Regions from separate parts of the Pseudobacter ginsenosidimutans genome, predicted to be linked through region 3. Evidence: riboswitches for the same ligand, from Rfam matches in the RefSeq annotation. Region 3 holds a riboswitch; each other region holds the start of a gene.
The links. A riboswitch is a leader RNA that binds a small molecule or an ion and turns the genes downstream of it on or off. The one in region 3 is predicted to bind cobalamin.
Positions count from the first base shown of each region.

Region 1 (5,618 bases), 1.4 Mb from region 3:
AGATATAAGTCCAGTAGAAACCTTCATAAAAGAATCTCCACTCATTGTAATAAACAAAACGGTTGAGGATGATATCACTCATCCAGAGTGTCAGTACAGGGAAGAGCACAGATTTGGCCCTGTTGTTGAAATAGGTCCCACCAAATAAAGCCATTGCTCCGAGCGGAGTGAAAGTGGCGATGGGATTCATGGGCGCTTCAGCACTGAGGAATATCCTCATCAGTGCAACCACTACCATAAAGGCGAACAGTACTGTGTTGCGAGGATTGAATTGTTTCAATGACATGGAAGTTCTGTTTTAAAGTTTATAACCTGACAGCCACACCGGCAATGAAATTGGTGCCGAGTGTACCATAACCCAATACCTCCTGGTATTGGGCGTCGGTGATATTTTTCACATCAGCAAATATACGGATACGGTTGTTCAGTAGTTTGTATTCTGCATAGGCATTCCAGATTGTGTAGCTGTTCAGTGGCTCCATCACCTGGGCATAAGTGGGAGGAGGTCCGAAGGCCAGATCATAACGTTTGCCATATGTGTACACATTGGTGCTCACGAACAGGTTCTTTGTCACCTGGTAACCGATGGTTGCGCCGAAAGCATGTTTGGGCCTCCGCACCAGGTTGTAATAAGTGCTGTCTTTTCCGTTTTCAGTGGTAGTTACTTTGCCATCAACATAACTGTAATACATTTTGATGTTGAGGTCTTTGGTGATATTGATCGATGGTTCGATCTCGAGGCCCTGGTCTTTTTGTTCGTTCAGGTTCTCATTTCGGTTGTTGATCCAGGTGATCACATCGTTGATATGCCTGTTGAAATACACAACACGTGCTTCCAGCACATTGTTGATGAGTGATGCCTGTGTACCGAGTTCCCAGGTGTAGGATTTTTCCGGCTTCAGTTCAGGGTTGCTGCCCCAAAGGCCATAGAGCTCGTTCAGGCTGGGGGCTCTGAAAGCTGAAGCGAGATTCGCAAATACTTTCACGTTCTTATTGATGAGATAAGAAGGATTGATGCTGTAGGTGAAATGATTGCCGAATTCACTGTGGTTATTGAGTCGAGCACCTGCTTCCAGGTAAAAGCCGTTGAGGTCTTTCAAGAAAACGGAGAGATAGGGGCTGAGAATGGTAATGTCCGGGTTCTTGTTTTCGATAGTGGTATCCAGCAGTTGCTGAATGCGTGCATCGAAGCCAGCCAAAACCTGTACTTTATCATGTAGATCATATTGCGCGAATGCTTCAGCCAGTTGTGCCTTGCCCCTGTAGGCGAAACCGCCGGAGATCCTGTCTACATCATCGAACTGGTATTGGGCGGTTACCTGTCCTTTTTTGAATTTGTAATTCACCTGGGTACCGGCCGTGATGAGTTTGCTTTCGTAGTTGTTGGTCTTTGAATCGAAGAAGGAGCCTCCATCGAAATCACCGCCGATGGCGGCATAACGGAAGAATGGTTTTACGCGAAGGTTCTCGATGATCTCTCCATCGAGGTTCACGTTCACGGATTTCTGCATGTAGCCATCTTTGTCGAAAGTCTTTACAGCAGCCGTGTCCAGCGCTTCGGAGATACCTTTCGTTTCAAAATGGGTGAATCCGATATTGTAACGGAGTTTATCATTTCCTCCACCCATTCCGGCATCGGCCTTGATGGTATTGTAGCTGCCCATGGCATAACTGCCGTATACTTCGGCAGGTTTTCCTTTGGTGCCTTTGCGGGTGATGATATTGATCACACCGGCAACTGCGTTGGGGCCGTAGAGTGTAGACTGAGCTCCTTTAAGGATCTCGATCCTTTCGATCTGATCGATAGGGATCAGGCGCAGATCAAATGCTCCGCCGGTTCCGGAAGGATCGGCCAGTGGAATTCCATTGATGAGGATCACTGTGTAGTTGGATGTGGCGCCGCGGAAGAAGATCGATTTGTCTTTTCCGGGATTGCTGGTAGCGCCGTTCACTACCATACCTGTTTGCTCGGTGAGCAGTTGGGCGAGGTCTTTACCGGTGCTGCGGTCCAGGACAGTTCTGTCCAGAACGGTGATCACTTTTCCTGTTTCAGATGCTTTGCGTTCGTACTTGGAAGCTGTTACCACCACTTCATCCAGTTGTTTTCCGGAAGTGGAGTCCTGCGCATTGGCATACATCGCAGCCAGCAATGCGGCAAGGGAGAGAAGTTTTTTGTTCATGCTCATAGTTAGTTTACTATGAGCCTTCGGAAATTCATTACAGAAATGAAATGTGAGGCAGCGCGATGAGGCGCTCATTTCATCCCGGCTTTTCACCCGAAAGCTCGTTGATGTGATTGAAACATAACTGGCAGGTCTTCTGGCTCGTTACCTGTTCAACACCTTCCCATCGAAAAAAGATAGTGGTATGAAGATTGAACAATGATGCAGTGGGATCTGATACTGCATCTGCAACTTACAGCTACGGGGATAGCACCGGAATTACACCGGTTTCCCTTTTAATCCCGGGACCTTGCGGATCCGGGAAACCAATTACGGCAGCAAATGTACTCCTGTGGAAACACCGGACAAAAACTATTTACTAACGGGTGTTATTTGAGTGTGGTCAGTCGCCCGCCTCCCGGGGCGAGTGATGGCGGGCAGTACTTTCTATTACCAATCGTAGCGAAGTGTAAGCCCGCCGAAGTAATTTACTCCCGGCGCAGTGTTGAAATAGCGGCCACCGGCAGCATTCACATCATTGCCCAGGCTATACTCTGTGTTGAAGAGATTGTCCACCCCGGCATAGAGGTCAAAACTGATATGTGCGTTAAAAGCTTTGCGCCATCCGGCCCTGGCGCCGGTGAGTTGATAGGAGCCTGCATGATCCGTATTGGCGTCATTCAGCGCAACGGGATCACTGTAGAAGAAGGTGATATTGGTATAGAGGCCTGGCTTTGTATTTACATCAAGTCCCGCAGCTACTGTATGTGGAGAAACCCCGGGTAGGTCTTTTCCTTTCAGATCGGTATTCAACTGTTTGAAATTACGATAACGGAAGAAGTACCAGGTATGACTGGCCCAGAGTTGAACATTGGAGAGAAAGCCAGGTTTATTAGGAACGAAAAGATATCGTGCCTGTGATTCGATACCTTCCTGCCTGGTGCTGCCTGCATTCTCGAAATAGTCTGCGCCGCTGCCATCCCTTCGCTGAACGATCGCTTCCTGCAATTGGTAGCGGAAGGCATTCACTTCAACATACAATGCGTTATTGAACCAATTGCTTTTCACACCTGCTTCGTAGTTCACGCCATGTTCGGCATTGAGGCTTGTATTGATCTCGGTGGTGCTGGGCAATACTTCCTGTGAAGTAGGGGGAGAGAAGCCCTGACTCACACTCGCATACAGGAGTAACTGCGGGATCAGCTTCTGCGAAACGGCCACACGGGGCGCCCATTCATTATTATAGGTTCTCTTTTGTAGAGGTAAATCGGGTGAGGATAAACGTTGGATACTGATGCTGGATTTATTGCTGCTTACGCCTGCCTGGATAGTGGTACCAGTTTTGAATTGCAGTTCTGCCTGCGCAAATACTGAATAGAGCCAGTTGTTGATCTCATCATCGGTTTGCAATGCAGCGGGGCTGCCGCCATTATTGGCGAATGTTTTGGTGTTGAAGAAACCGCGTTGCGCTTCTGCTCCGGCGAGAATAGTGAGACGGGTTGCGTCACTGATGGCTGCACGCCAGGTGAAAACCGACCGGCCACCGAAATGCGGCTCTGATCTTTTTTCATAATTCCTGAAAGTGGGATTCTTCAGCATACTGAACGCGCCGTACACAGTAGTAGTGTTTTCAAGGGCCTCACTGAATGCATAGTTATGTGTGATACCGGCGAGGAATGTCTGCTGACGGATGCTGGCATTTGCCTGATCAGCGCCGGGGAACATACCGGCTGCGGGCCGCGCCCCGCGTGGATTGGCGAGGTACTCTGCCTTGGTGAGTCCGCCGGGTGTCTGGTAATAGAGATCGCCATAGAGGACGGAAGTTTGTAAACTTTGCCGATCATTGAATTTGAACTGCGATTCCCAACTGGCCATATCTCTCCTGAAACTGGTATGATCACGGTAACCATCACCCGATTGGCGGGAATAATTGAAAATATTGTTACGGTCTGAATCGCCGGTTCTGATTTGTGCATTGAGATTGAACATGCCGAAGCTGCCGCCTCCGTAGCCGATCTCAGCACCGGCTTTGAAATCATTGGTTCTACTGTTCAATAGCACAGCACCGCCGGTGCCAGCGCCATACAAGCTGCTGGCCGGTCCGCGAACGATCTCCACCTGCCTGATATTGTAAAAACTGAATTGGTTGAGGTAAGTACTTCCGCCAGGATCAGTGAATGGAATGCCATTCCAGTATACTTTTACGTTACGCACGCCAAAGGGCGAGCGGAGGCTGCTGCCGCGGATATTCAGGCGGTAACTGCCGGGGGATCTTTCCTCCATACGCACGCCTGGCGTGGCATTGATGGCAGGGAGGATGCTCATGTTATTGTAACGCTCCAATTGAGCGGGCGTGATCACACTCACGGCCATTCCGGCTTCCTTAAGCTGACGGTTTTGTCCGTATGCACGCACCTCCACCTCCTGTAATGTTTTTGCGGAATCTTGCGGGGTGCCCGTCTGTGCTGTAACATAAGAAATGGAGCACCCGAGGATCAGAGCTGTAACAACATGTTTCATATTGGAAAGGATAACCCGAATTTACGTTAAAATGAACGGCAAATATTTTTTATCTTCCAAACATGAAGTCTTCCAAACTTGGTTTATTCGATCTGACCATGATCGTGATCGGCCTGGTGATTGGCATGGGCATCTTTCGCGCGGCCACTGATTCCGCCAAAGATGCACTCACACCAGGTATTTTCTTTGCGGGATGGATTGTGGGGGGATTGGTAGCATTGTGCGGAGCCCTTACCTATGCCGAGATCGGTTCAAGGCATCCTGTGACCGGTGGTTATTATAAGATATTCTCTTATGCGTACCATCCTTCACTGGCCTTCTCCATCAATTGCATCATCCTGGTGAGCAATGCTGCATCACTGTCGGCTGTAGCCCTGATCGGATCAGGATACATCAGCCGCGTGCTGTTCAATCAGCCTGCTACGGACACCACCAAAGTGATCATCGCCATCATTGCCATCGTGATCTTCTATGGCGTCAATCTCATGGGATTGAAGATGAGCTCGCGCACGCAGAATGTACTGATGCTGATCAAGATCAGTATGGTATTGCTGCTGATCGCTGCGCTCTGCTTTCCCGATCTCTACGTGGAACCGGCGCCGGTAGCAGCTCCTGTTGCGGAACATTCCTGGGGCGATTCCATCCGGTCTTTCGGATTGTGCCTGGTGGCAATTTCGTTTACCTATGGAGGTTATCAGCAGAGTATTAATTTCGGACATGAAGTGAAGAACGCGTCGCGCAATGTGCCGAAAGGGATCTTCATCGGCATCGCTACCATCATTGTCCTTTACCTGGCAGTGAATTTCAGCTACTACAAACTGATCGGTTTTGAACAACTCAAAACCACCAATGAGATTGCATCGGTAGTGGCAGAGAAGATGTTTGGTCCTACAGGCTCAACAGTGTTCTCCGGACTGCTCTTTCTTTCCGTACTCG
Region 1 covers NZ_CP042431.1:1,077,562-1,083,179, reverse strand. The annotation lists gene FSB84_RS04255 (DUF6580 family putative transport protein) at 1-286, opposite strand, end outside; gene FSB84_RS04250 (TonB-dependent receptor plug domain-containing protein) at 306-2,180, opposite strand; cobalamin riboswitch at 2,293-2,508, opposite strand; gene FSB84_RS04245 (TonB-dependent receptor) at 2,613-4,682, opposite strand; gene FSB84_RS04240 (APC family permease) at 4,745-5,618, shown strand, end outside.
Region 1: another riboswitch for cobalamin. It lies ahead of FSB84_RS04250 (TonB-dependent receptor plug domain-containing protein); the one in region 3 lies ahead of metE (5-methyltetrahydropteroyltriglutamate--homocysteine S-methyltransferase).

Region 2 (5,618 bases), 2.7 Mb from region 3:
ATCAGGTGAAGTGTATTCCAGGATCTCTGTGCAGAGGTTGGAGCTCTTGATGGTGCCGAGGTTCTGCTGGTTGGATTTGCGGTTGGCGGAATCCTTGTACAGCAGGTAAGGCGTTCCTGTTTCGATCTGTGCGTCCAGGATTGCAAACCAGAGGTCCTGCGCTTTAACGGTCTTGCGCATACGCTTTTCCTGTTCATACTGATTGTACAGTTTTTCGAATTCATCTCCCCAGCATTCGTGGAGGCCTGGCGCTTCGTGGGGGCAGAACAGGCTCCAGTCGCCGTTCTCTTCCACACGTTTCATGAAGAGGTCCGGGATCCAGAGGGCGTAGAAGAGGTCGCGTGCGCGGAGTTCTTCTTTACCGTGGTTCTTGCGGAGGTCGAGGAATTCGAATACGTCTGCGTGCCATGGTTCGAGGTAGATGGCGAATGCGCCTTTACGTTTGCCGCCGCCCTGATCTACGTAGCGGGCAGTGTCGTTGTAAACGCGCAGCATGGGGATGATGCCGTTGCTGGTGCCGTTGGTGCCGCCGATATAGGAGCCGGTGGCGCGGATGCCATGAATAGACAGACCGATACCGCCGGCGCTCTGGGAGATCTTGGCTGTTTGTTTGAGGGTGTCGTAGATACCATCGATGCTATCGTCCTTCATGGTGAGGAGGAAGCAGGAGCTCATCTGTGGTTTGGGTGTACCTGCATTGAAGAGTGTGGGCGTAGCGTGTGTGAACCAGCGTTCGCTCATCATATGGTAGGTTTTGATAGCGGCATCGATATCCTGTTTGTGGATACCGAGGGCAACGCGCATGTACATATGCTGCGGGCGTTCTGCTACTTTACCGTCCACTTTGAGGAGGTATGATTTCTCGAGTGTTTTGAAACCGAAATAATCGAATGCATAATCGCGGTCGTAGATGATGGTGGAGTCCAGCAGTTCGTGGTGTTGCTGGATCACTTCCCATACGTCGTCTGCGAGGAGGGGTGCGGCTTTGCCGGCTTTGGCGTCCCTGCATTCGTAGAGGAGCTTCATGGTATCTGAGAAGCTCTTGATAGTATTCTTGTGCAGGTTACTGATGGCGATGCGGCTGGCGAGCAGTGCATAGTCCGGGTGCTTCACGGTGAGTGAGGCGGCAGTTTCTGCAGCGAGGTTGTCCAGTTCAGTGGTGGTAACGCCATCGTATAATCCTTCGATCACTTTCTTGGCCACATCGATGGAATTCACGAACCGTCTGTCGAGACCGTAGCAGAGTTTTTCAACGCGTGCCGTGATCTTATCGAATTTGACGGATTCTTTTTTTCCGTTTCTTTTAACTACAAACATGTGCTGAGATATTAATGGTGGTAGTAAGTATGGTTAGTTTATCAGGTATTGCTTAGAAATCTTCATCCAGGGAGAAGGAATTATTTTCTTTGTTGCCTCCCATTACACCTGCTTTCTGGTAATCACCCACGCGTTTTTCGAAGAAGTTGGTTTTGCCTTCGAGCGAGATCATTTCCATGAAGTCGAATGGGTTGGTGGCGTTGAACATCTTTTCACATCCCAGTTCCATGAGCCAGCGATCTGCAACGAACTCGATGTATTGCTGCATGAGGCGGGCATTCATGCCGATGAGGTCAACGGGTAGTGCTTCAGTGACGAATTCTTTTTCGATGCGGACAGCGTCTCCGATGATCTTGTACACCTGTTCTTTGGGAAGCTGGTTGTTGAGCATGCTGTAAAGAAGACAGGCGAATTCACAGTGGAGGCCTTCATCGCGACTGATCAGTTCATTGGAGAAAGTGAGGCCTGGCATGAGGCCGCGTTTTTTCATCCAGAAGATGGAGCAGAAGGAGCCGGAGAAGAAGATGCCTTCAACGGCGGCGAATGCGACCAGTCTTTCTGCAAAGGAGCCGTTCTCGATCCAGCGGAGCGCCCATTCGGCTTTCTTTTTCACTGCGGGTACTGTATCGATGGCGTGGAAGAGATGGTGTTTTTCCTGTGGGTCTTTTACATATGTATCGATCAGGAGGGCATAAGTTTCAGAATGGATATTTTCCATCATGATCTGGAAGCCGTAGAAGCAGCGTGCTTCGGGGAGTTGCACTTCAGACATGAAGTTAACGGCCAGGTTTTCGTTCACGATGCCATCGCTGGCTGCGAAGAATGCCAATACGTGGGAGATGAAATGACGCTCTCCGTCGTTCAGGGCAGCCCAGTCTTTCAGGTCGCCACTCAGGTCTATCTCTTCAGCTGTCCAGAAACTGGCTTCATGCTTCTTGTACATTTCCCAGACTCTGGGATAGTTGATGGGAAGGATCACAAAGCGATCTTTGTTTTCCTGTAAAAGAATTTCGTTTTCGTGTTGCATACTATCGCTTTTAAATTCACATTTTAATGATCGCAGTGAGGGTAAGTGACGGCGATAATATGCCCTCTACTTCATTCCTGGAATAAAGTACAGGCATCTATCATAGTTATGCATTTACCTTTAATGCGAAGGATTCAGCACAGATCAATACCGGCAGGTATTCTGACTTGTTTGTAGTCCGCTTTTTGAGGGCGGTAAACTTACAGTTGCGCAACAGTCCATGAATCACACATGGTTCCCCTGAAATCTCCCGGAGGCTGCGAGCAGGTCCGGGAACCGGTACAAATTGCGTACAAGAGCTGACTGCAAACGTAGCATCCGGGGGAGCGTTTTCCAATTTAACTTAATCACAGGATGTGTATAATTAATGGGGATGATGTGGAAGTGCAGGAATGATGCGGCTTATGTCTGGTAAGGGTTTGAAGGGTGCAGAAGCATTACGGGTTTGGAAGGAGGTGATGGCCGGAAAGGCCCATTGGGGTTGAATGGTGGATTGCAAAACGATAGATGGAAACACTTATCAGGCAGCAAAAAAAATAATCATGTAATAAAATTATAGATATGTCCCTTTAGGCCTTTAGTAACGTTAATGAATATGCGATCTATTCCGGGTTATTTATATCGATTACATAACCTGTTCATTCTTCTCTATGGCCGGTTTGCGGAAAATCCCGCTCTGCCTTGTCCGGATCACTTTGCAACCGGTTGTTACGTGTCTTCTGGACGCATTCAAAAAAATATTGATAAGTTCCACCATAAGACTAACGATCGTTACCTTACTTTTGGATTGCCAAACAGATCCTGTCATCAGACAACAACATTTTTTTCAGATGAAAACAACCAGCAGTATTCTCTTACTTCATGAGGTAGGCATTCACGACATCGACCTGGTCGGTGGCAAGAATGCTTCCCTGGGCGAGATGCTACAAAACCTCACCAATCTTGGTGTAAACATTCCCGGAGGTTTTGTCATCACAGTGAACGCCTACAATGAGTTTATCAAATTCAACAATCTCGACTCAACCATCCGGGCGCTGGTGAAAGAGATCGATTACAACAACGTGGAATCGCTTCGCCGTGCAGGTTTGCAGGTCCGGAACCTGGTGCGTAACTCCAAATTCCCTCCGGAACTGGGGCAGCAGATCATCGAAGCATACTACACGCTCTCTGCAAAGTATGATCAGCAAGGTACAGACGTGGCCGTGCGTTCTTCCGCCACCGCTGAAGATCTGCCCGATGCATCCTTTGCAGGTCAGCAGGAAACTTATCTCAACGTACGCGGACCAGCCGCGCTCATCGATGCAGTTCGTAACTGTTTTGCATCACTCTTCACGGACCGCGCCATCAGCTATCGCGAAACTTTCAAGTACGATCACTTCTCCGTAGGCCTTTCCGTCTGCGTACAGAAAATGGTCCGTTCAGACCTTGGAAGTTCCGGCGTTGCTTTCTCACTCGATACCGAGAGCGGTTTCAAAGATGTGATCGTGATCAACGGTTCTTACGGACTGGGTGAAATGGTAGTGCAGGGCAGCGTATCTCCTGATGAATTCATCGTGTTCAAGCCCACGCTGGAAAAGGGATACAAATCCATCATCGAGAAAAAGCTCGGCGTAAAGGACCAGAAGATGGTGTATGGAGATGATCCTGATGAGCGCGTACGCATCATCCCAACAGAACGTTCTGCGCAGTACCGTTTTTGTCTTTCCGATGAGAACATCCTGAAGCTTGCCGGATGGGTGGCCATCATCGAACAGTACTACAGCAAGATCAAGAACTACTGGTGCCCTATGGACGTGGAATGGGCGCTGGACGGACTTTCCCAGGAACTCTTCATTGTGCAGGCCCGCCCGGAAACCATTCACTCGCGCAAGCAACACAATACCATCACAGAGTATGTGATGAAGAACAAGCCTGAAGACGCCAAACCCATCGTGAAAGGAATTGCCGTTGGTGATAAGATCGGCGCCGGCAAGGTCAGCATCATGTTCTCCCTCGACAAACGCGTGGAAGAAGGACATGAATTCAAGGAAGGCGATGTACTGGTAACCGACATGACGGACCCGGACTGGGAGCCGATCATGAAGAAAGCATCTGCCATCGTTACCAATAAGGGTGGAAGGACTTGTCACGCCGCCATCGTGGCGCGCGAGATGGGCGTTCCGGCCATCGTAGGTTGTGGCAATGCCACAGAGATCCTCCAGGAAGGTCAGGCTATCACCATCTCCTGCGCGGAAGGCGATGAAGGTTTCGTGTATAGCGGAATACTCGATTATGAAGTCAACGAAACTTCCCTCGACGATCTCCCGCAAACCGATACAGCGCTCATGCTGAACGTGGCATCGCCAGCACTGGCATTCCGTTTTTCGCATATCCCCAACCGTGGGGTAGGACTGGCGCGCGAAGAGTTCATCATCAACAATTATATCGGCGTTCACCCGCTGGCATTGTTGCAGCATAAAGAGTTGAATGATCCCGAGCTCACACGCACCATCGAAAAACTCACCAAAGGATACGCCAATGAAGAAGAGTTCTTCATCAGGAAACTTTCTTATGGTATCGCCAAGATCGCTTCGGCTTTCTATCCCAATAAAGTGATCGTTCGTTTCTCCGACTTCAAGAGCAATGAATACTTCAATCTGCTCGGCGGTAAATATTTCGAACCGCATGAGGAGAACCCGATGATCGGATGGCGTGGCGCTTCCCGCTACTATTCCGAGAGCTACAAACCCGCATTCGGACTGGAATGTAAAGCTATCCAGCGCGTTCGTGAGGAAATGGGCCTCTCCAATGTGGTAGTGATGATACCTTTCTGCAGAACTGTATCGGAGCTGCTGAAAGTGAAGGAAACGATGAAGGAATTCGGACTGGTACAGGGTAAGGATGGACTGGAGATCTACCTCATGGCAGAGCTTCCTTCCAATATCCTTATGGCGAGAGAATTTGCGCAGCATATCGATGGCTTCTCCATCGGCTCCAACGACCTCACCCAGCTCACGCTGGGCCTCGACCGTGATTCCGCACTCGTAGCACATCTCTACGACGAACGCAATGATGCTGTGAAAAGGATGATCAGCATGCTCATAGACACTGCCAAAGAATGTAAAGTAAAAGTGGGCATCTGCGGACAGGGACCTTCAGACTTCCCTGATTTTGCACAGTTCCTGGTGGAAAGGGGGATCGATAGTATCTCCGTTACACCGGACTCTGTGATCAAGACCATCAAAGCCATCAGCGCCATCGAAGCGAAAGCAGTGGTTGCACAATAAACGAATCA
Region 2 covers NZ_CP042431.1:7,648,875-7,654,492, reverse strand. The annotation lists gene FSB84_RS30020 (ribonucleoside-diphosphate reductase subunit alpha) at 1-1,317, opposite strand, end outside; gene FSB84_RS30015 (ribonucleoside-diphosphate reductase small subunit) at 1,370-2,344, opposite strand; cobalamin riboswitch at 2,480-2,640, opposite strand; gene ppsA (phosphoenolpyruvate synthase) at 3,175-5,610, shown strand.
Region 2: another riboswitch for cobalamin. It lies ahead of FSB84_RS30015 (ribonucleoside-diphosphate reductase small subunit); the one in region 3 lies ahead of metE (5-methyltetrahydropteroyltriglutamate--homocysteine S-methyltransferase).

Region 3 (5,618 bases):
GCCGCGGGTTTTCAGGCCGCAGTCGGGGTTCACCCAGAGTTGTTCCGAAGGTATGACAGCCCTCGCTTTTTCCATGAGCCGAATCATTTCCTCTTTCGATGGCACGCGCGGGGAGTGAATATCATACACACCCGGTCCGATCTCATTGGGGTATTTGAATTCAGCAAATGCATCCAGCAATTCCATTTGTGAACGGCTGCACTCGATGGTGATCACATCGGCATCCATATCCGCGATCTGTGAAATGATATCATTGAACTCGGAATAACACATATGCGTATGGATCTGCGTGGCATCCTTCACACCACTTGCTGAGATCCTGAAAGCACGCACAGCCCAGTTGAGATAATCTGACCAATGCTCCCTGCGCAAGGGAAGCCCTTCGCGAATGGCAGGTTCATCAATTTGGATCAGGCCAATGCCGGACTGTTCCAAACCAATTACTTCATCCCTGATCGCAAGCGCAATCTGGGTACAGGTTTCACTGCGAGGCTGGTCATTGCGCACGAAGCTCCATTGCAGTATCGTGACCGGTCCGGTGAGCATTCCTTTCACGGGTTTGCCCGTGAGTGATTGCGCATAGGATGTCCAGCGTATGGTCATGGGAGCAGGGCGGCTCACGTCTCCATAAATGATGGGCGGCTTCACGCAGCGGCTGCCATAGCTCTGCACCCAGCCATTCTGAGAGAATACGAAACCACTGAGCTGCTCGCCGAAATACTCCACCATATCATTGCGCTCGAATTCGCCATGGACCAGTACATCGATCCCCATCTCTTCCTGCCAGCGGATACTCGCTTCAGTTTCCTTTTCGATCAGTTCATCGTATTGTTCCTGTGTGAGCTCTCCCTTTTTCCATTTAGCCCGCCAGCTTCTCACTTCAGCTGTTTGCGGAAAAGAACCGATAGTAGTGGTAGGGAACAAAGGCAGCTTCAATGCTTCATGCTGAAGTTTTTTACGATCAGCAAATACACTGTTGCGGGATGCGTCCTTTGGAGTTATTGCCGCTACCCGGTCTTTCACCGTTGAATTATGGATCAGGGCAGATGTTTTACGGTTATTATTAGCCGTTATATTCTCTTTCAATCTGGCATTGGCTATTTCATTGTTCTCTCCTGCCGCCAGTTGTTTGAGTGTAACCAGTTCTTCGATCTTCTGTTTGGCGAATGCCAGCCACTGCCTGATCTCCGGCGCGAGTGTTTTTTCATTTTTCTCCAATTCCAGGTCACAGGGAACATGCAATAATGAACAGGATGGCGCAAGCCAAACCCTGTCTGCACCCAGTTTGGCTACAGCTTTATTGATCAGTGCAAGGGTATGCTCAAAATTATTTTTCCAGATATTCCTTCCATCCACCACACCAAGAGAGAGGACCGTTCGGGTACGTACAATTTCCGTGGCGAGAATATCATCCAGTTGAGAAGGGCATCGTACGAGGTCCAGGTGCAGCACCTGTACCGGGAGGCTCAGAACTGTTGCCAGATTCTCTCCATAACATTCGAAATAACTGGCAAGTATGAGCTGCAGTTGCGGGAATTTATTCCTGATCTCCTGGTAGGTTTTGGTGAACACCTTCCTTTCGGCATCTGTAAGGTCAAGTGACAGACAGGGCTCATCCAACTGAATATAGTAAGCGCCTGCCTCTTCAAGCTTGCTCAACATTTCCAGGTACACTGGTAACAGGTTCTTGATCAGTTCGAGGCGATGGAATCCTGGCTCCTTTTCTTTACCCAGCAGGAGATAAGAAACAGGTCCGAGCAGCACCGGCTTTGCCGGGATGCCATGCTGCCTTGCTTCACTGAATTCATTCAGCGCTTTGTTGCTGAACAAAGTGAACTGCTGATTGGCTGTGAATTCCGGAACGATGTAATGATAATTGGTATCGAACCATTTGGTCATTTCCATGGCAGTGATATCATAGCCATCTTTCTGATAGCCCCTGGCCATGGCGAAGAGCAGATCGATATGCGGCAGCTGTTTCTCCTGCACAAGGTCGTGGTAACGGGCAGGGATAGCCCCAACCATCAAACTGGTGTCCAGCACCTGGTCATAAAAAGAAAAATCATTGCAGGGAATGAGATCGATACCGGCATCTTTTTGCAGTTTCCAGTTGTGCAGCCTGATGGCGCTACCGGTTTGCATCAGTTGCTGTGCACTCAGTTTTCCGGCCCAGTACTGCTCTGATGCTTTCTTGAGTTCTCTTTGGCTGCCAATCCGCGGGTAGCCGAGGTTTTGTGTTTGCATGTTCTCGCTTTTAAAGATGATGAATCAGTTAAAAGCTCTTTGCTAAACAGGAATGCAATAATGAAAAAGAAGAAAGACGGAAGAGATGGATATGCGCATGCGATCACATTACCAGCTGAAGCTAAAGCGGTATGTGTTGGAGCATATCAATTCAACAATCGCTTCTTTCCACGAAAGCACTGTCAAATTCAATAAAGGCAGGTCTCCTGGCTTGTAACGTTTCTACCGTCCTTCCCATTCCGTGTTTGCGGAACAGTGGACAACGAGGGTAAAAACTCAGGTATGTTACTTACAGTTGCGGGACAGCTTGTGATTCGCACACAATTCCCTATTAATCCCATCTTACATGGGAACCTATACTGTTTGATAAGATGTATAGAAAAGAACTTGAGGATGCAAATTAGTGCATTTGCAGGAAATGAAGAGGTTGATCTGAAAAGCAAAAGCGCACCTGCAAGAGGTGCGCCTTCGATATACTATAGAAAGATAAGTCTATGCTTCGCAGCTTTTGCAGCTCACCAGGTTGGTGACCATTTCTTTTGAAACGCTTTGGCTGCGCTGGTAGTACAGGGTCTTAACACCCAGTTTCCAGGCTTCGATCAGCAGTTTGTTCACTTCTCTTACGGGAAGATCCGAAGGGATGTTCAGGTTCAGGCTCTGGCTCTGGTCAACATATTGCTGACGGATGGAAGCCTGTTGGATGATTTCCAGCTGACTGATCTCCTTGAATGTTTTGAACACATCTTTTTCATCCTGTGTCAGCTCTTTCAGGTGCTGTACGCTACCATGGTTCAGCATAATGCCGCGCCATGTATCTTCATTATCGATGCCTTTCTTCACCAGCAGTTCTTTCAGGTATTTGTTCTTGCGCATGAAGTTGCCTTTGGAAAGACCTGCTTTGTAATAGTTGCTGCTGAATGGCTCGATGCCGGGTGATGTTTGTCCGAGGATCGCGCTGGAAGAAGTTGTTGGAGCGATGGCCAGCAAAGTGGTGTTCCTCTTGCCGTATCCTTTCAACAGATCGGGTTCGCCATAGATCCATGCCAGGTCTTTGCTGGCCTTGTTGGCTTTCTCCTGGATGTCTTTGAAAATGGCGGCGGTCAGTTGCTTGGCGCGCAGTCCTTCAAACGGTATCATATTCTTTTGCAGGTAAGAATGCCATCCCAGTACGCCTAATCCGAGCGCGCGGTGTCTTTTGGCAAACTTGTTGGCTGCTTCGAGATAGTGATTGCCTTCAGTTTTGGCGATGAATTCCTGCAATACTGCATCGAGGAAGAATACTGCCAGCTTCACTGCATTGGTATCTTTCCATTCATCGTACAGCTCCAGGTTCATGGAGGAGAGGCAGCAGATGAATGACTCGTCGATGGAAGAGGGCAGCATGATCTCGGAACAGAGATTGCTGGCGTGAATGGTCAGGTTCTGGTCTTTGTATACCTGTGGTTTGTTCCTGTTCACGTTATCGGAGAAGAAGATATATGGAAGTCCTTTCTGCTGGCGGCTTTCAAGCACTTTGGCCCAGATCTCCCTTTTCTTCATATCTCCATCGATCATATCCTGCATCCAATAGTCGGGCACACAAACACCGTAGAAAAGATTCTGGATGGGGTGACCGATATCTTTGATAGAGAGGAATTCTTCGATATCACCGTGATCGATATCCATGTAGGCAGCAAAGGCGCCGCGTCTAACGCCACCTTGTGAGATGGTGTCCATGGCTGTATCGAAAAGGCGCATGAAACTAACGGCTCCACTGCTCTTACCATTGTCGGTCACTGCGCTTCCGCGTTCGCGGAGGGCGCCGAAGTAAGCGGAGGTTCCGCCGCCGAGCTTGGTTTGCATGATCACTTCACCCAGTTTGTGGGTGATGCCTTCGATATGATCGGGAACGTGTACGTTGAAGCAGGAGATAGGCAATCCTCTTTCCGTACCCATATTGGCCCAGATGGGAGAGCTGAGGCTCATCCATCCTCTTTCCACCATTTCTTTGAAAGCATCTTTCAGCTCCGGCTTGTACAAACGTTGCGCTGCAGCGCTGCAGATACGTTCGATAGCACCTTCAACAGTCTCCCCTTTCAGCAGATAGCCCCTGTTCAGGATCTGTTCACTTTCTTCATTCTTCCACCACAATTTTTCCTGCTCATATTTGCCGGCTATATCTGGTAATTGGTCCGCAGCTGGTGCGGCAGTTTCAAATAATGTTGTCATACACAAAAGATTTAATGGGTTTGGATAAACACTAATCTCAATCAATTAAAACAAATCGTGAGCAGAAATGCTCTTGTCGAACTTGGTATATTCAACGGGCCTCTTGGCAAAGAAGTCGTCCAGACTATTGGAGAATACTTCCTCTTCAAACCACAACATGGCCCCGGCTTCTTTGGCAGTAACGTTGAAGATGGCTGGCATTCCGATCTGTTGCAGGCTGTCATCAGCCCTTCTCTTCATGAAGTTGGTGAGATCTTGTTTGTTCACGATCTCGATATTACCTGCATTGAAGATCCAGTCCAGCATACGGCTTTCCGTTTCGATGGATTGCTTAACGATATCATGCACATGGCTGATGGTATCAGGCGTGAAAATCTCCGGATATTCTTCCTTCAGTTTATTGATGAGGAAAATACCGGCATTGGCGTGGATCTGCTCGTCCACTGAAGTCCAGGCGATGATATTGCTCACGTTCTTCATCAGTCCTTTGAACCTGGTAAAGGCCAGGATGATGGCAAACTGACTGAAGAGGCTCACGTTCTCGATCAGGAGACTGAAGAGGATGAGCGAAACAGTATATTCTTTTTTGTCGGTGGATTTGGTATTGGCCAGCGCGGCTGACAGATAGTTGATACGCTCCTGGATCACCGGAACTTTCAGGAGGTTTTCGAATTCATTGTTGTAACCAAGCACTTCCAGCAGGCGTGAATACGCTTCGGAGTGACGGAATTCGCACTCGGCGAAGGTAGAACCCAGCCCATTGATCTCGGGCTTGGGAAAATGATGGTAAAGGTTGCCCCAGAAAGATTTTACTGCCACTTCCACCTGGGCAATGGAAAGCAGGCTGTTCTTCACAGCATTCTGTTCCGCAGGGGTCAGGTGTGCATGAAAATCCTGGATATCGGCCGTAAAGTCAACTTCCGAGTGAACCCAGAAGGATTTGTTGATGGCCGATGTGTACTGGAGTACCTCCGGATATTCAAATGGTTTGTACTGAACCCTCTTGTCAAATAATCCCATAAATCAATTTCTTTAATCGTGATACAATCCCCTGGGACCAAACATTTTGTCTGATTTGATCCCTAACGTATGACCCTATATAAAAGGAAATATTGCGTAATGCAGTTGAATAAAGTTCACAATAAATTTAATTGACGGAGGATAAA
Region 3 covers NZ_CP042431.1:2,516,456-2,522,073, reverse strand. The annotation lists gene metE (5-methyltetrahydropteroyltriglutamate--homocysteine S-methyltransferase) at 1-2,244, opposite strand, end outside; cobalamin riboswitch at 2,424-2,617, opposite strand; gene FSB84_RS10340 (ribonucleoside-diphosphate reductase subunit alpha) at 2,737-4,452, opposite strand; gene FSB84_RS10335 (ribonucleotide-diphosphate reductase subunit beta) at 4,498-5,472, opposite strand.

Region 4 (5,618 bases), 3.2 Mb from region 3:
CTGAAATGGAACCAACCGGCCATTGATCAATTGTACACTTACCTGGATGCAAAAAGTACAAAAGCCTTTATCGTTTTAAAGGATGGAAAAATAGTATTGGAGAAATATTTCGGAACCTTTACGCAGAGCTCGGACTGGTATTGGGCTTCAGCCGGCAAGACCATGACGGCCCTGCTAACGGGCATTGCACAGGAAGAAGGTTTACTAAGGCTTTCCGATAAAACTTCAAAGTATCTCGGCACAGGCTGGACATCACTTACAACTGCAGAAGAAGACCTCATCACCATTCGTCACCAGCTCACCATGACAACCGGACTGGATGATGGCGTGGCCGACAGTGACTGCACCACGCCCGATTGTCTCAAGCGCAAAGCCGATGCAGGCACCCGCTGGGCCTATCACAATGCACCATATACGCTGATGGATAAGGTGATCGAAGCGGCAACCGGCAAAACTTTTCAGACTTATTTCCAACAGAAAATAAGGGACAGGATCGGCATGAAAGGCATCTGGCTGAAAAGCGGCTATAACAATGTGTATGGAAGCGATGCCAGAAGCATGGCGCGCTTCGGACTGCTGCTGCTCAATAAAGGAAAATGGGGTGAGACGGAGATACTGAAAGACCAGGAATTCTTCAATGCCCAGATCAACAGTTCCCAGCAACTCAATCCTTCATATGGTTATCTTACCTGGTTGAATGGAAAAACGAAATACATGCTCCCCACCCTGCAGGTGGTTTTCAACGGAGCTTTGGCTCCGAATGCGCCATCCGATATGTTTTGTGCACTCGGCAAGAACGATCAGAAGATCTATGTAGTCCCTTCACAAAAACTGGTAGTGATCAGAATGGGGGAATCTGCCGGAAACGTACAGCTGGCAGTCTCCAGCTTCGACAATGAATTGTGGGGAAAGCTCAAACCTGTGATCGGTTACTGATCCTTTTTTAGAAAAAACTGAACCCTCATGGTCATTGATTGTTTATGGAGGTATGAGCTCAGATCTATATTATCAGTTGGATAATCCTGCATGGTTTGCATTGACCGGCCCGCAGCAATCCTTTTCCACGGGAAATGGAAAAGTAAAAAGATATAAAACGAATAACCTTCCGTTTGCGGCCTATGATCATCAGCATAAGGATCAACTGCCACTACTGGACCAGCAACTTCAATCCGGGGAAATATTCTTTCTAATCGGCTCCATTCCAACACTTCCTCCAAACTGGATCATACTGGCAGAGCTCACCTGTCTGCAAATGATCAATCATATACCCATTACTCCTCTTCCTGATGCACCGGAGATATTGCCATTGGGCGAAGGCCAGAAGCAAGACATGATCGATCTGGTGCAACGGGTGCAGCCAGGTTATTTTGCACCTGATACCTATCAGCTGGGCGACTATTATGGCATCTGGCAGGATGGAAAGCTGGTGGCCATGGCCGGAGAGCGTATGCGCGTGAACGGTATGAGCGAGCTTAGCGCCATCTGCACAGATCCCGCATATACCGGTCGCAAGTATGCGCAGCACCTGATCATCAAAATCTGCAATGCAAATCACGCCAAAGGCATCATCCCATTTTTACATGTTCTGGATACGAATGAACGCGCGGTAAAACTCTATGAGTTCATGGGGTTTGAAACAAGAAGGACCATCTCTTTCTGGAAATTGCAAAAGAACTGATTCCTCCTGCCTATATTTGTAAAGTCTTTGGTTCATTACCCCGCATCCGGTAATGATTAAAAGGGAATCCGGTGGCTTCCGAAAGGAAGGAATCCGGAGCTGTCCCGCAACTGTAAGTTCCTTCATGAGTAAGCTCATGGATTGACGGATCTTCAAGCCACTGTCAGCAATGATGGGAAGGCATCCGAAAATGGAACGAGCCAGGAGACCTGCCAGAGGCTTCATACTTGATTCATAGCTTTCGGGTCAAAAGCAGTGAGTTGATGCCATCTATTCAGCTTTCTACCTGTATTGCCATTTTGTTCCCGCTCTTCCGGAGCTGGGGTTGCGTGGCTATACCGGTGTTTTTACAAGGCGTTGTTGGATCAGGTATGTAATTGGTTTTGTTTTTTTTCACCAAACTATCAGATATGAACAACCGCCATTACATCTTACGGGGCATGGTAGCCCTTGCAGTGGTAGTATCCATTGCATCCTGCAGTAAAAAAGACCAACTTGTTTCTGCTCCTTCCGAAGGCAAAGCACTACTGACGCCGGGAAAGTATGAGGACGGCATCATCCTAATCAATGAAGGTTGGTTCGGCCACGACAACGGCAATGTGAATTTTTACAAGTACGGCAGGGATACCATCGAACAGATGGTGTATCAACTCGAAAATCCCGGTAATCAGCTTGGCGTGACCACACAGTCCGGCGCAGTCTGGGATGGAAAACTGTACATCATGGCCAAGCAGGGGCCTTTGGTGGTTACCGATTCCAAAACGCTGGTGGAAACCGGCAGGATCGCAACCTTACCTGCAGATGGCCGCGCCTTCCTGGGTCTTACTTCCACAACAGGACTGATCAGTACACTGGACGGAGTGTACAACCTGAACCTTTCTCCATTATCAGTTGGCTCCAAACTAAGCGGCATCAGTGGTGAAACAGGCACCATGCGCAAAGAAGGTAATTACATTTTTATCCTTTCGCAATCTGAAGGGCTGATCATTCTCAATGCAACAACAAAAGCGATCGTGAAAAAGATTGCAGGGCTTCAGCAGGGATTGTGCAAGACTTCCGATGGCAGCCTTTGGATTGCCGGTGGCAGCACACTCGCGAGACTGAATGTGACCACACTGGACACAACGCGCATTACCATGCCATTCTCATTGGGGAATCCCTGGTTTGCGTGGAATGAAGGCACTGTTACCTGCTCTACCATCGATACGGCCGTATACCTTGCCCGTACCAATTCCTGGGGAGCGGGTGGTAACAGATTGTACAAGTATATCCCTGGTAACCTGGCTTCTTTATCTACCCCACTCGCCACCCTGCCTGCCAATCAGGAATTCTACGGGGCCGGCGTTCGCTATGATCCCAGTCAGCATAATCTGGTGGTAACCGCTGTGCAGTCAGGGTATGGACAAAACTATAAGTACAACAAACTGTACTTCTACAGTACCAACGGGAGTCTGACGAAAACAATTTCTTACGAATATTTCTATTTTCCGGCGCTACCGGTGTTCAACTAACGTAGACCAATAGTTGTATTGTGGTGCAAGAGCCATCCCGGGAGGGATGGCTTCTTCTTTTCCATTTTTCTATCATAAAATAGTGTAACTTCCCTATCCGCACCCACCAGGACCCGAAAACGCTCCCCTCTTAATTCCGGCTCTAAGTCCAATCATTTACCATCAAACCGGTTATAATGGCAAAAACAGCAGCAGAACTTATAAAAGAAGCTAAACTACAAGCAGAGAACCTGACACCTGTTCAGGTGAACAAAGAAGTGAAACAGGGCGCTACTTTGATAGACATCCGTGAAACCGAGGAGATCGGCAGTATCGGAAAGATCCCAGGTTCTGTGCATGCGCCCCGTGGGCTGATCGAATTCTACGCAGATGAATCCACACCCTATCACAAACAGGAATTCGAAAAAAGTAACCGGATCATCCTGCATTGCGCCTCTGGTGGGCGTTCTGCGCTTGCAGTCCGTACTTTGAAAGAAATGGGATACGAGAATATTGCGCATCTGGACGGTGGTATCAAGGCATGGAAAGAAGCTGGCCTGCCTGTTGAATAAGAAGACCATCGCGTATCTTGCAGGAGTGAATGCCATTGAAAGTATCAGGAACCTGTACATCCCCATTCAGCCGACGGTAAAGCAGTCCGCTGACAATGTCGCTTACCTGGAATTCCTTCCCCATCCTTCGCTTCAGCAATATATTTACTGTTACTGGGAGTTGAAAACATTGGCTCCATTGAATGAAGCATTCATCTATCGTGTGGTGGCGGATGGGTGTATCGATATTTATTTTGAACTAGGAAACCCTGCAGAGAACTGGGTGATGGGATTCTGCAAAAAATACACCGAGTTTCCGATCGGCAATCAGTTCCATTACGTGGGCGTCCGGTTTCTTCCAACCATGTTCCCCCAATTATTCCGCGTTGATGCATCTACGTTAAGTAACAGGTATGAGGAACTGAATGTTGTTGTTCCTGAAACGGCCCGATTCATTGCCAGCCGATTTCACTCAGACATGAACGTTACAGAGATGTCTGGGCTGTTCGATAACTGGTTTGCGAAAGTGATCCTGGCGGCAGAGTTTGATGAGGATAACCGGCTGTATGAGGCCATCGGCATCATTTTGCAGCAGTCAGGCGTATTGAATGTGGAAGCGGATCTGAATACCGGGATCAGTCCCCGTCAACTTCGCCGGTTGTTTGAATTCTATATTGGCGATACGCCAAAGACATTCAGTAAGGTAGTGCGATTTCAGAATATCCTTCGCGCCAAACCAAGTACGCAAAGCCTTCGCAACAACAAACTGTTCTTCGATGTGGGGTATTACGATCAGGCACATTTCATCAAGGAATTCAGGAATTTTTATGGTGTAACACCTTCGAAGGCTTTTGGAAGATAGAATGTCCGTTTTTTACAATAACAACAAGCTGGCTTATCGCAACTTTGTGGAGAAAACAAAACAAACGATCATGAAACTGAATGCAGGTATAATAACAGAAAAACTGGCAGCCACCAAAGCCTTCTATACAGAGATTCTCGGATTTGGTATAACCTTTGAAAATGAATTCTATCTGCTGATGCATACGCCAGGGCATACCAGCGAGCTCAGCTTCCTGCTGCCCAATCACCCTTCACAACAACCCTTGTTCCAGACTGCATTTGGCGGCCAGGGAGTATATTTGACCATTGAGGTGGATGATGTAGATACGCTCTATGAAGAAATGAAAAAGAAGAATGTGGAAATCATGATCGGGATCCGTGATGAACCCTGGGGCGACAGGCATTTCGCCATCCGTGATCCGAACGGGGTGGGTATCGACCTGGTAAAATATTCTGGACAATGATCACAACAAGCAGGGATTTGTTAAATGGAATGGCTATTATAAGTGGAATTACGTTGTCCAATTTTTATATCTTTCCTGGAGGAATGAAATAATAGAAATTGAAAAAATGGAATTAAAGGATCTTCTGCAAGGATATAAGCACTATGATATCGAATGGTTGATCAATGAAACCGAATCTGGCACACACCCTAGGTACATTAATTTCTGGGGTCACACGTCAAATTCCCCAGTCAATGTGGGCAAAGAGTGTTTCAGTCAATGGTACCCGAGCCCATTTACCGTCAATGGAATTCGGTACAAAACTGCAGAGCATTGGATGATGGCTCAAAAGGCGAATTTGTTTGGCGATAGAGGAATTTTTCAAAGAATAATCGGGTCTGAAAAACCCGGAGAGGCAAAGGATCTTGGAAGACAAATAATGGGATATGATGATCTGGTTTGGAATGCAGCGAAATTCGATATTGTGAAATTGGGGAATATTCACAAATTCAATCAGCAAAAGGCATTGCTGGATTTTTTGCTTGGTACAGCCAGCAGGGTTCTGGTGGAAGCAAGTCCGCTTGATAAGATTTGGGGAGCCGGGATTGCAAAA
Region 4 covers NZ_CP042431.1:5,758,761-5,764,378, reverse strand. The annotation lists gene FSB84_RS22715 (serine hydrolase domain-containing protein) at 1-936, shown strand, start outside; gene FSB84_RS22710 (GNAT family N-acetyltransferase) at 989-1,678, shown strand; cobalamin riboswitch at 1,690-1,909, shown strand; gene FSB84_RS22705 (DUF5074 domain-containing protein) at 2,089-3,189, shown strand; gene FSB84_RS22700 (rhodanese-like domain-containing protein) at 3,366-3,740, shown strand; gene FSB84_RS22695 (AraC family transcriptional regulator) at 3,697-4,581, shown strand; gene FSB84_RS22690 (VOC family protein) at 4,571-5,026, shown strand; gene FSB84_RS22685 (NADAR family protein) at 5,133-5,618, shown strand, end outside.
Region 4: another riboswitch for cobalamin. It lies ahead of FSB84_RS22705 (DUF5074 domain-containing protein); the one in region 3 lies ahead of metE (5-methyltetrahydropteroyltriglutamate--homocysteine S-methyltransferase).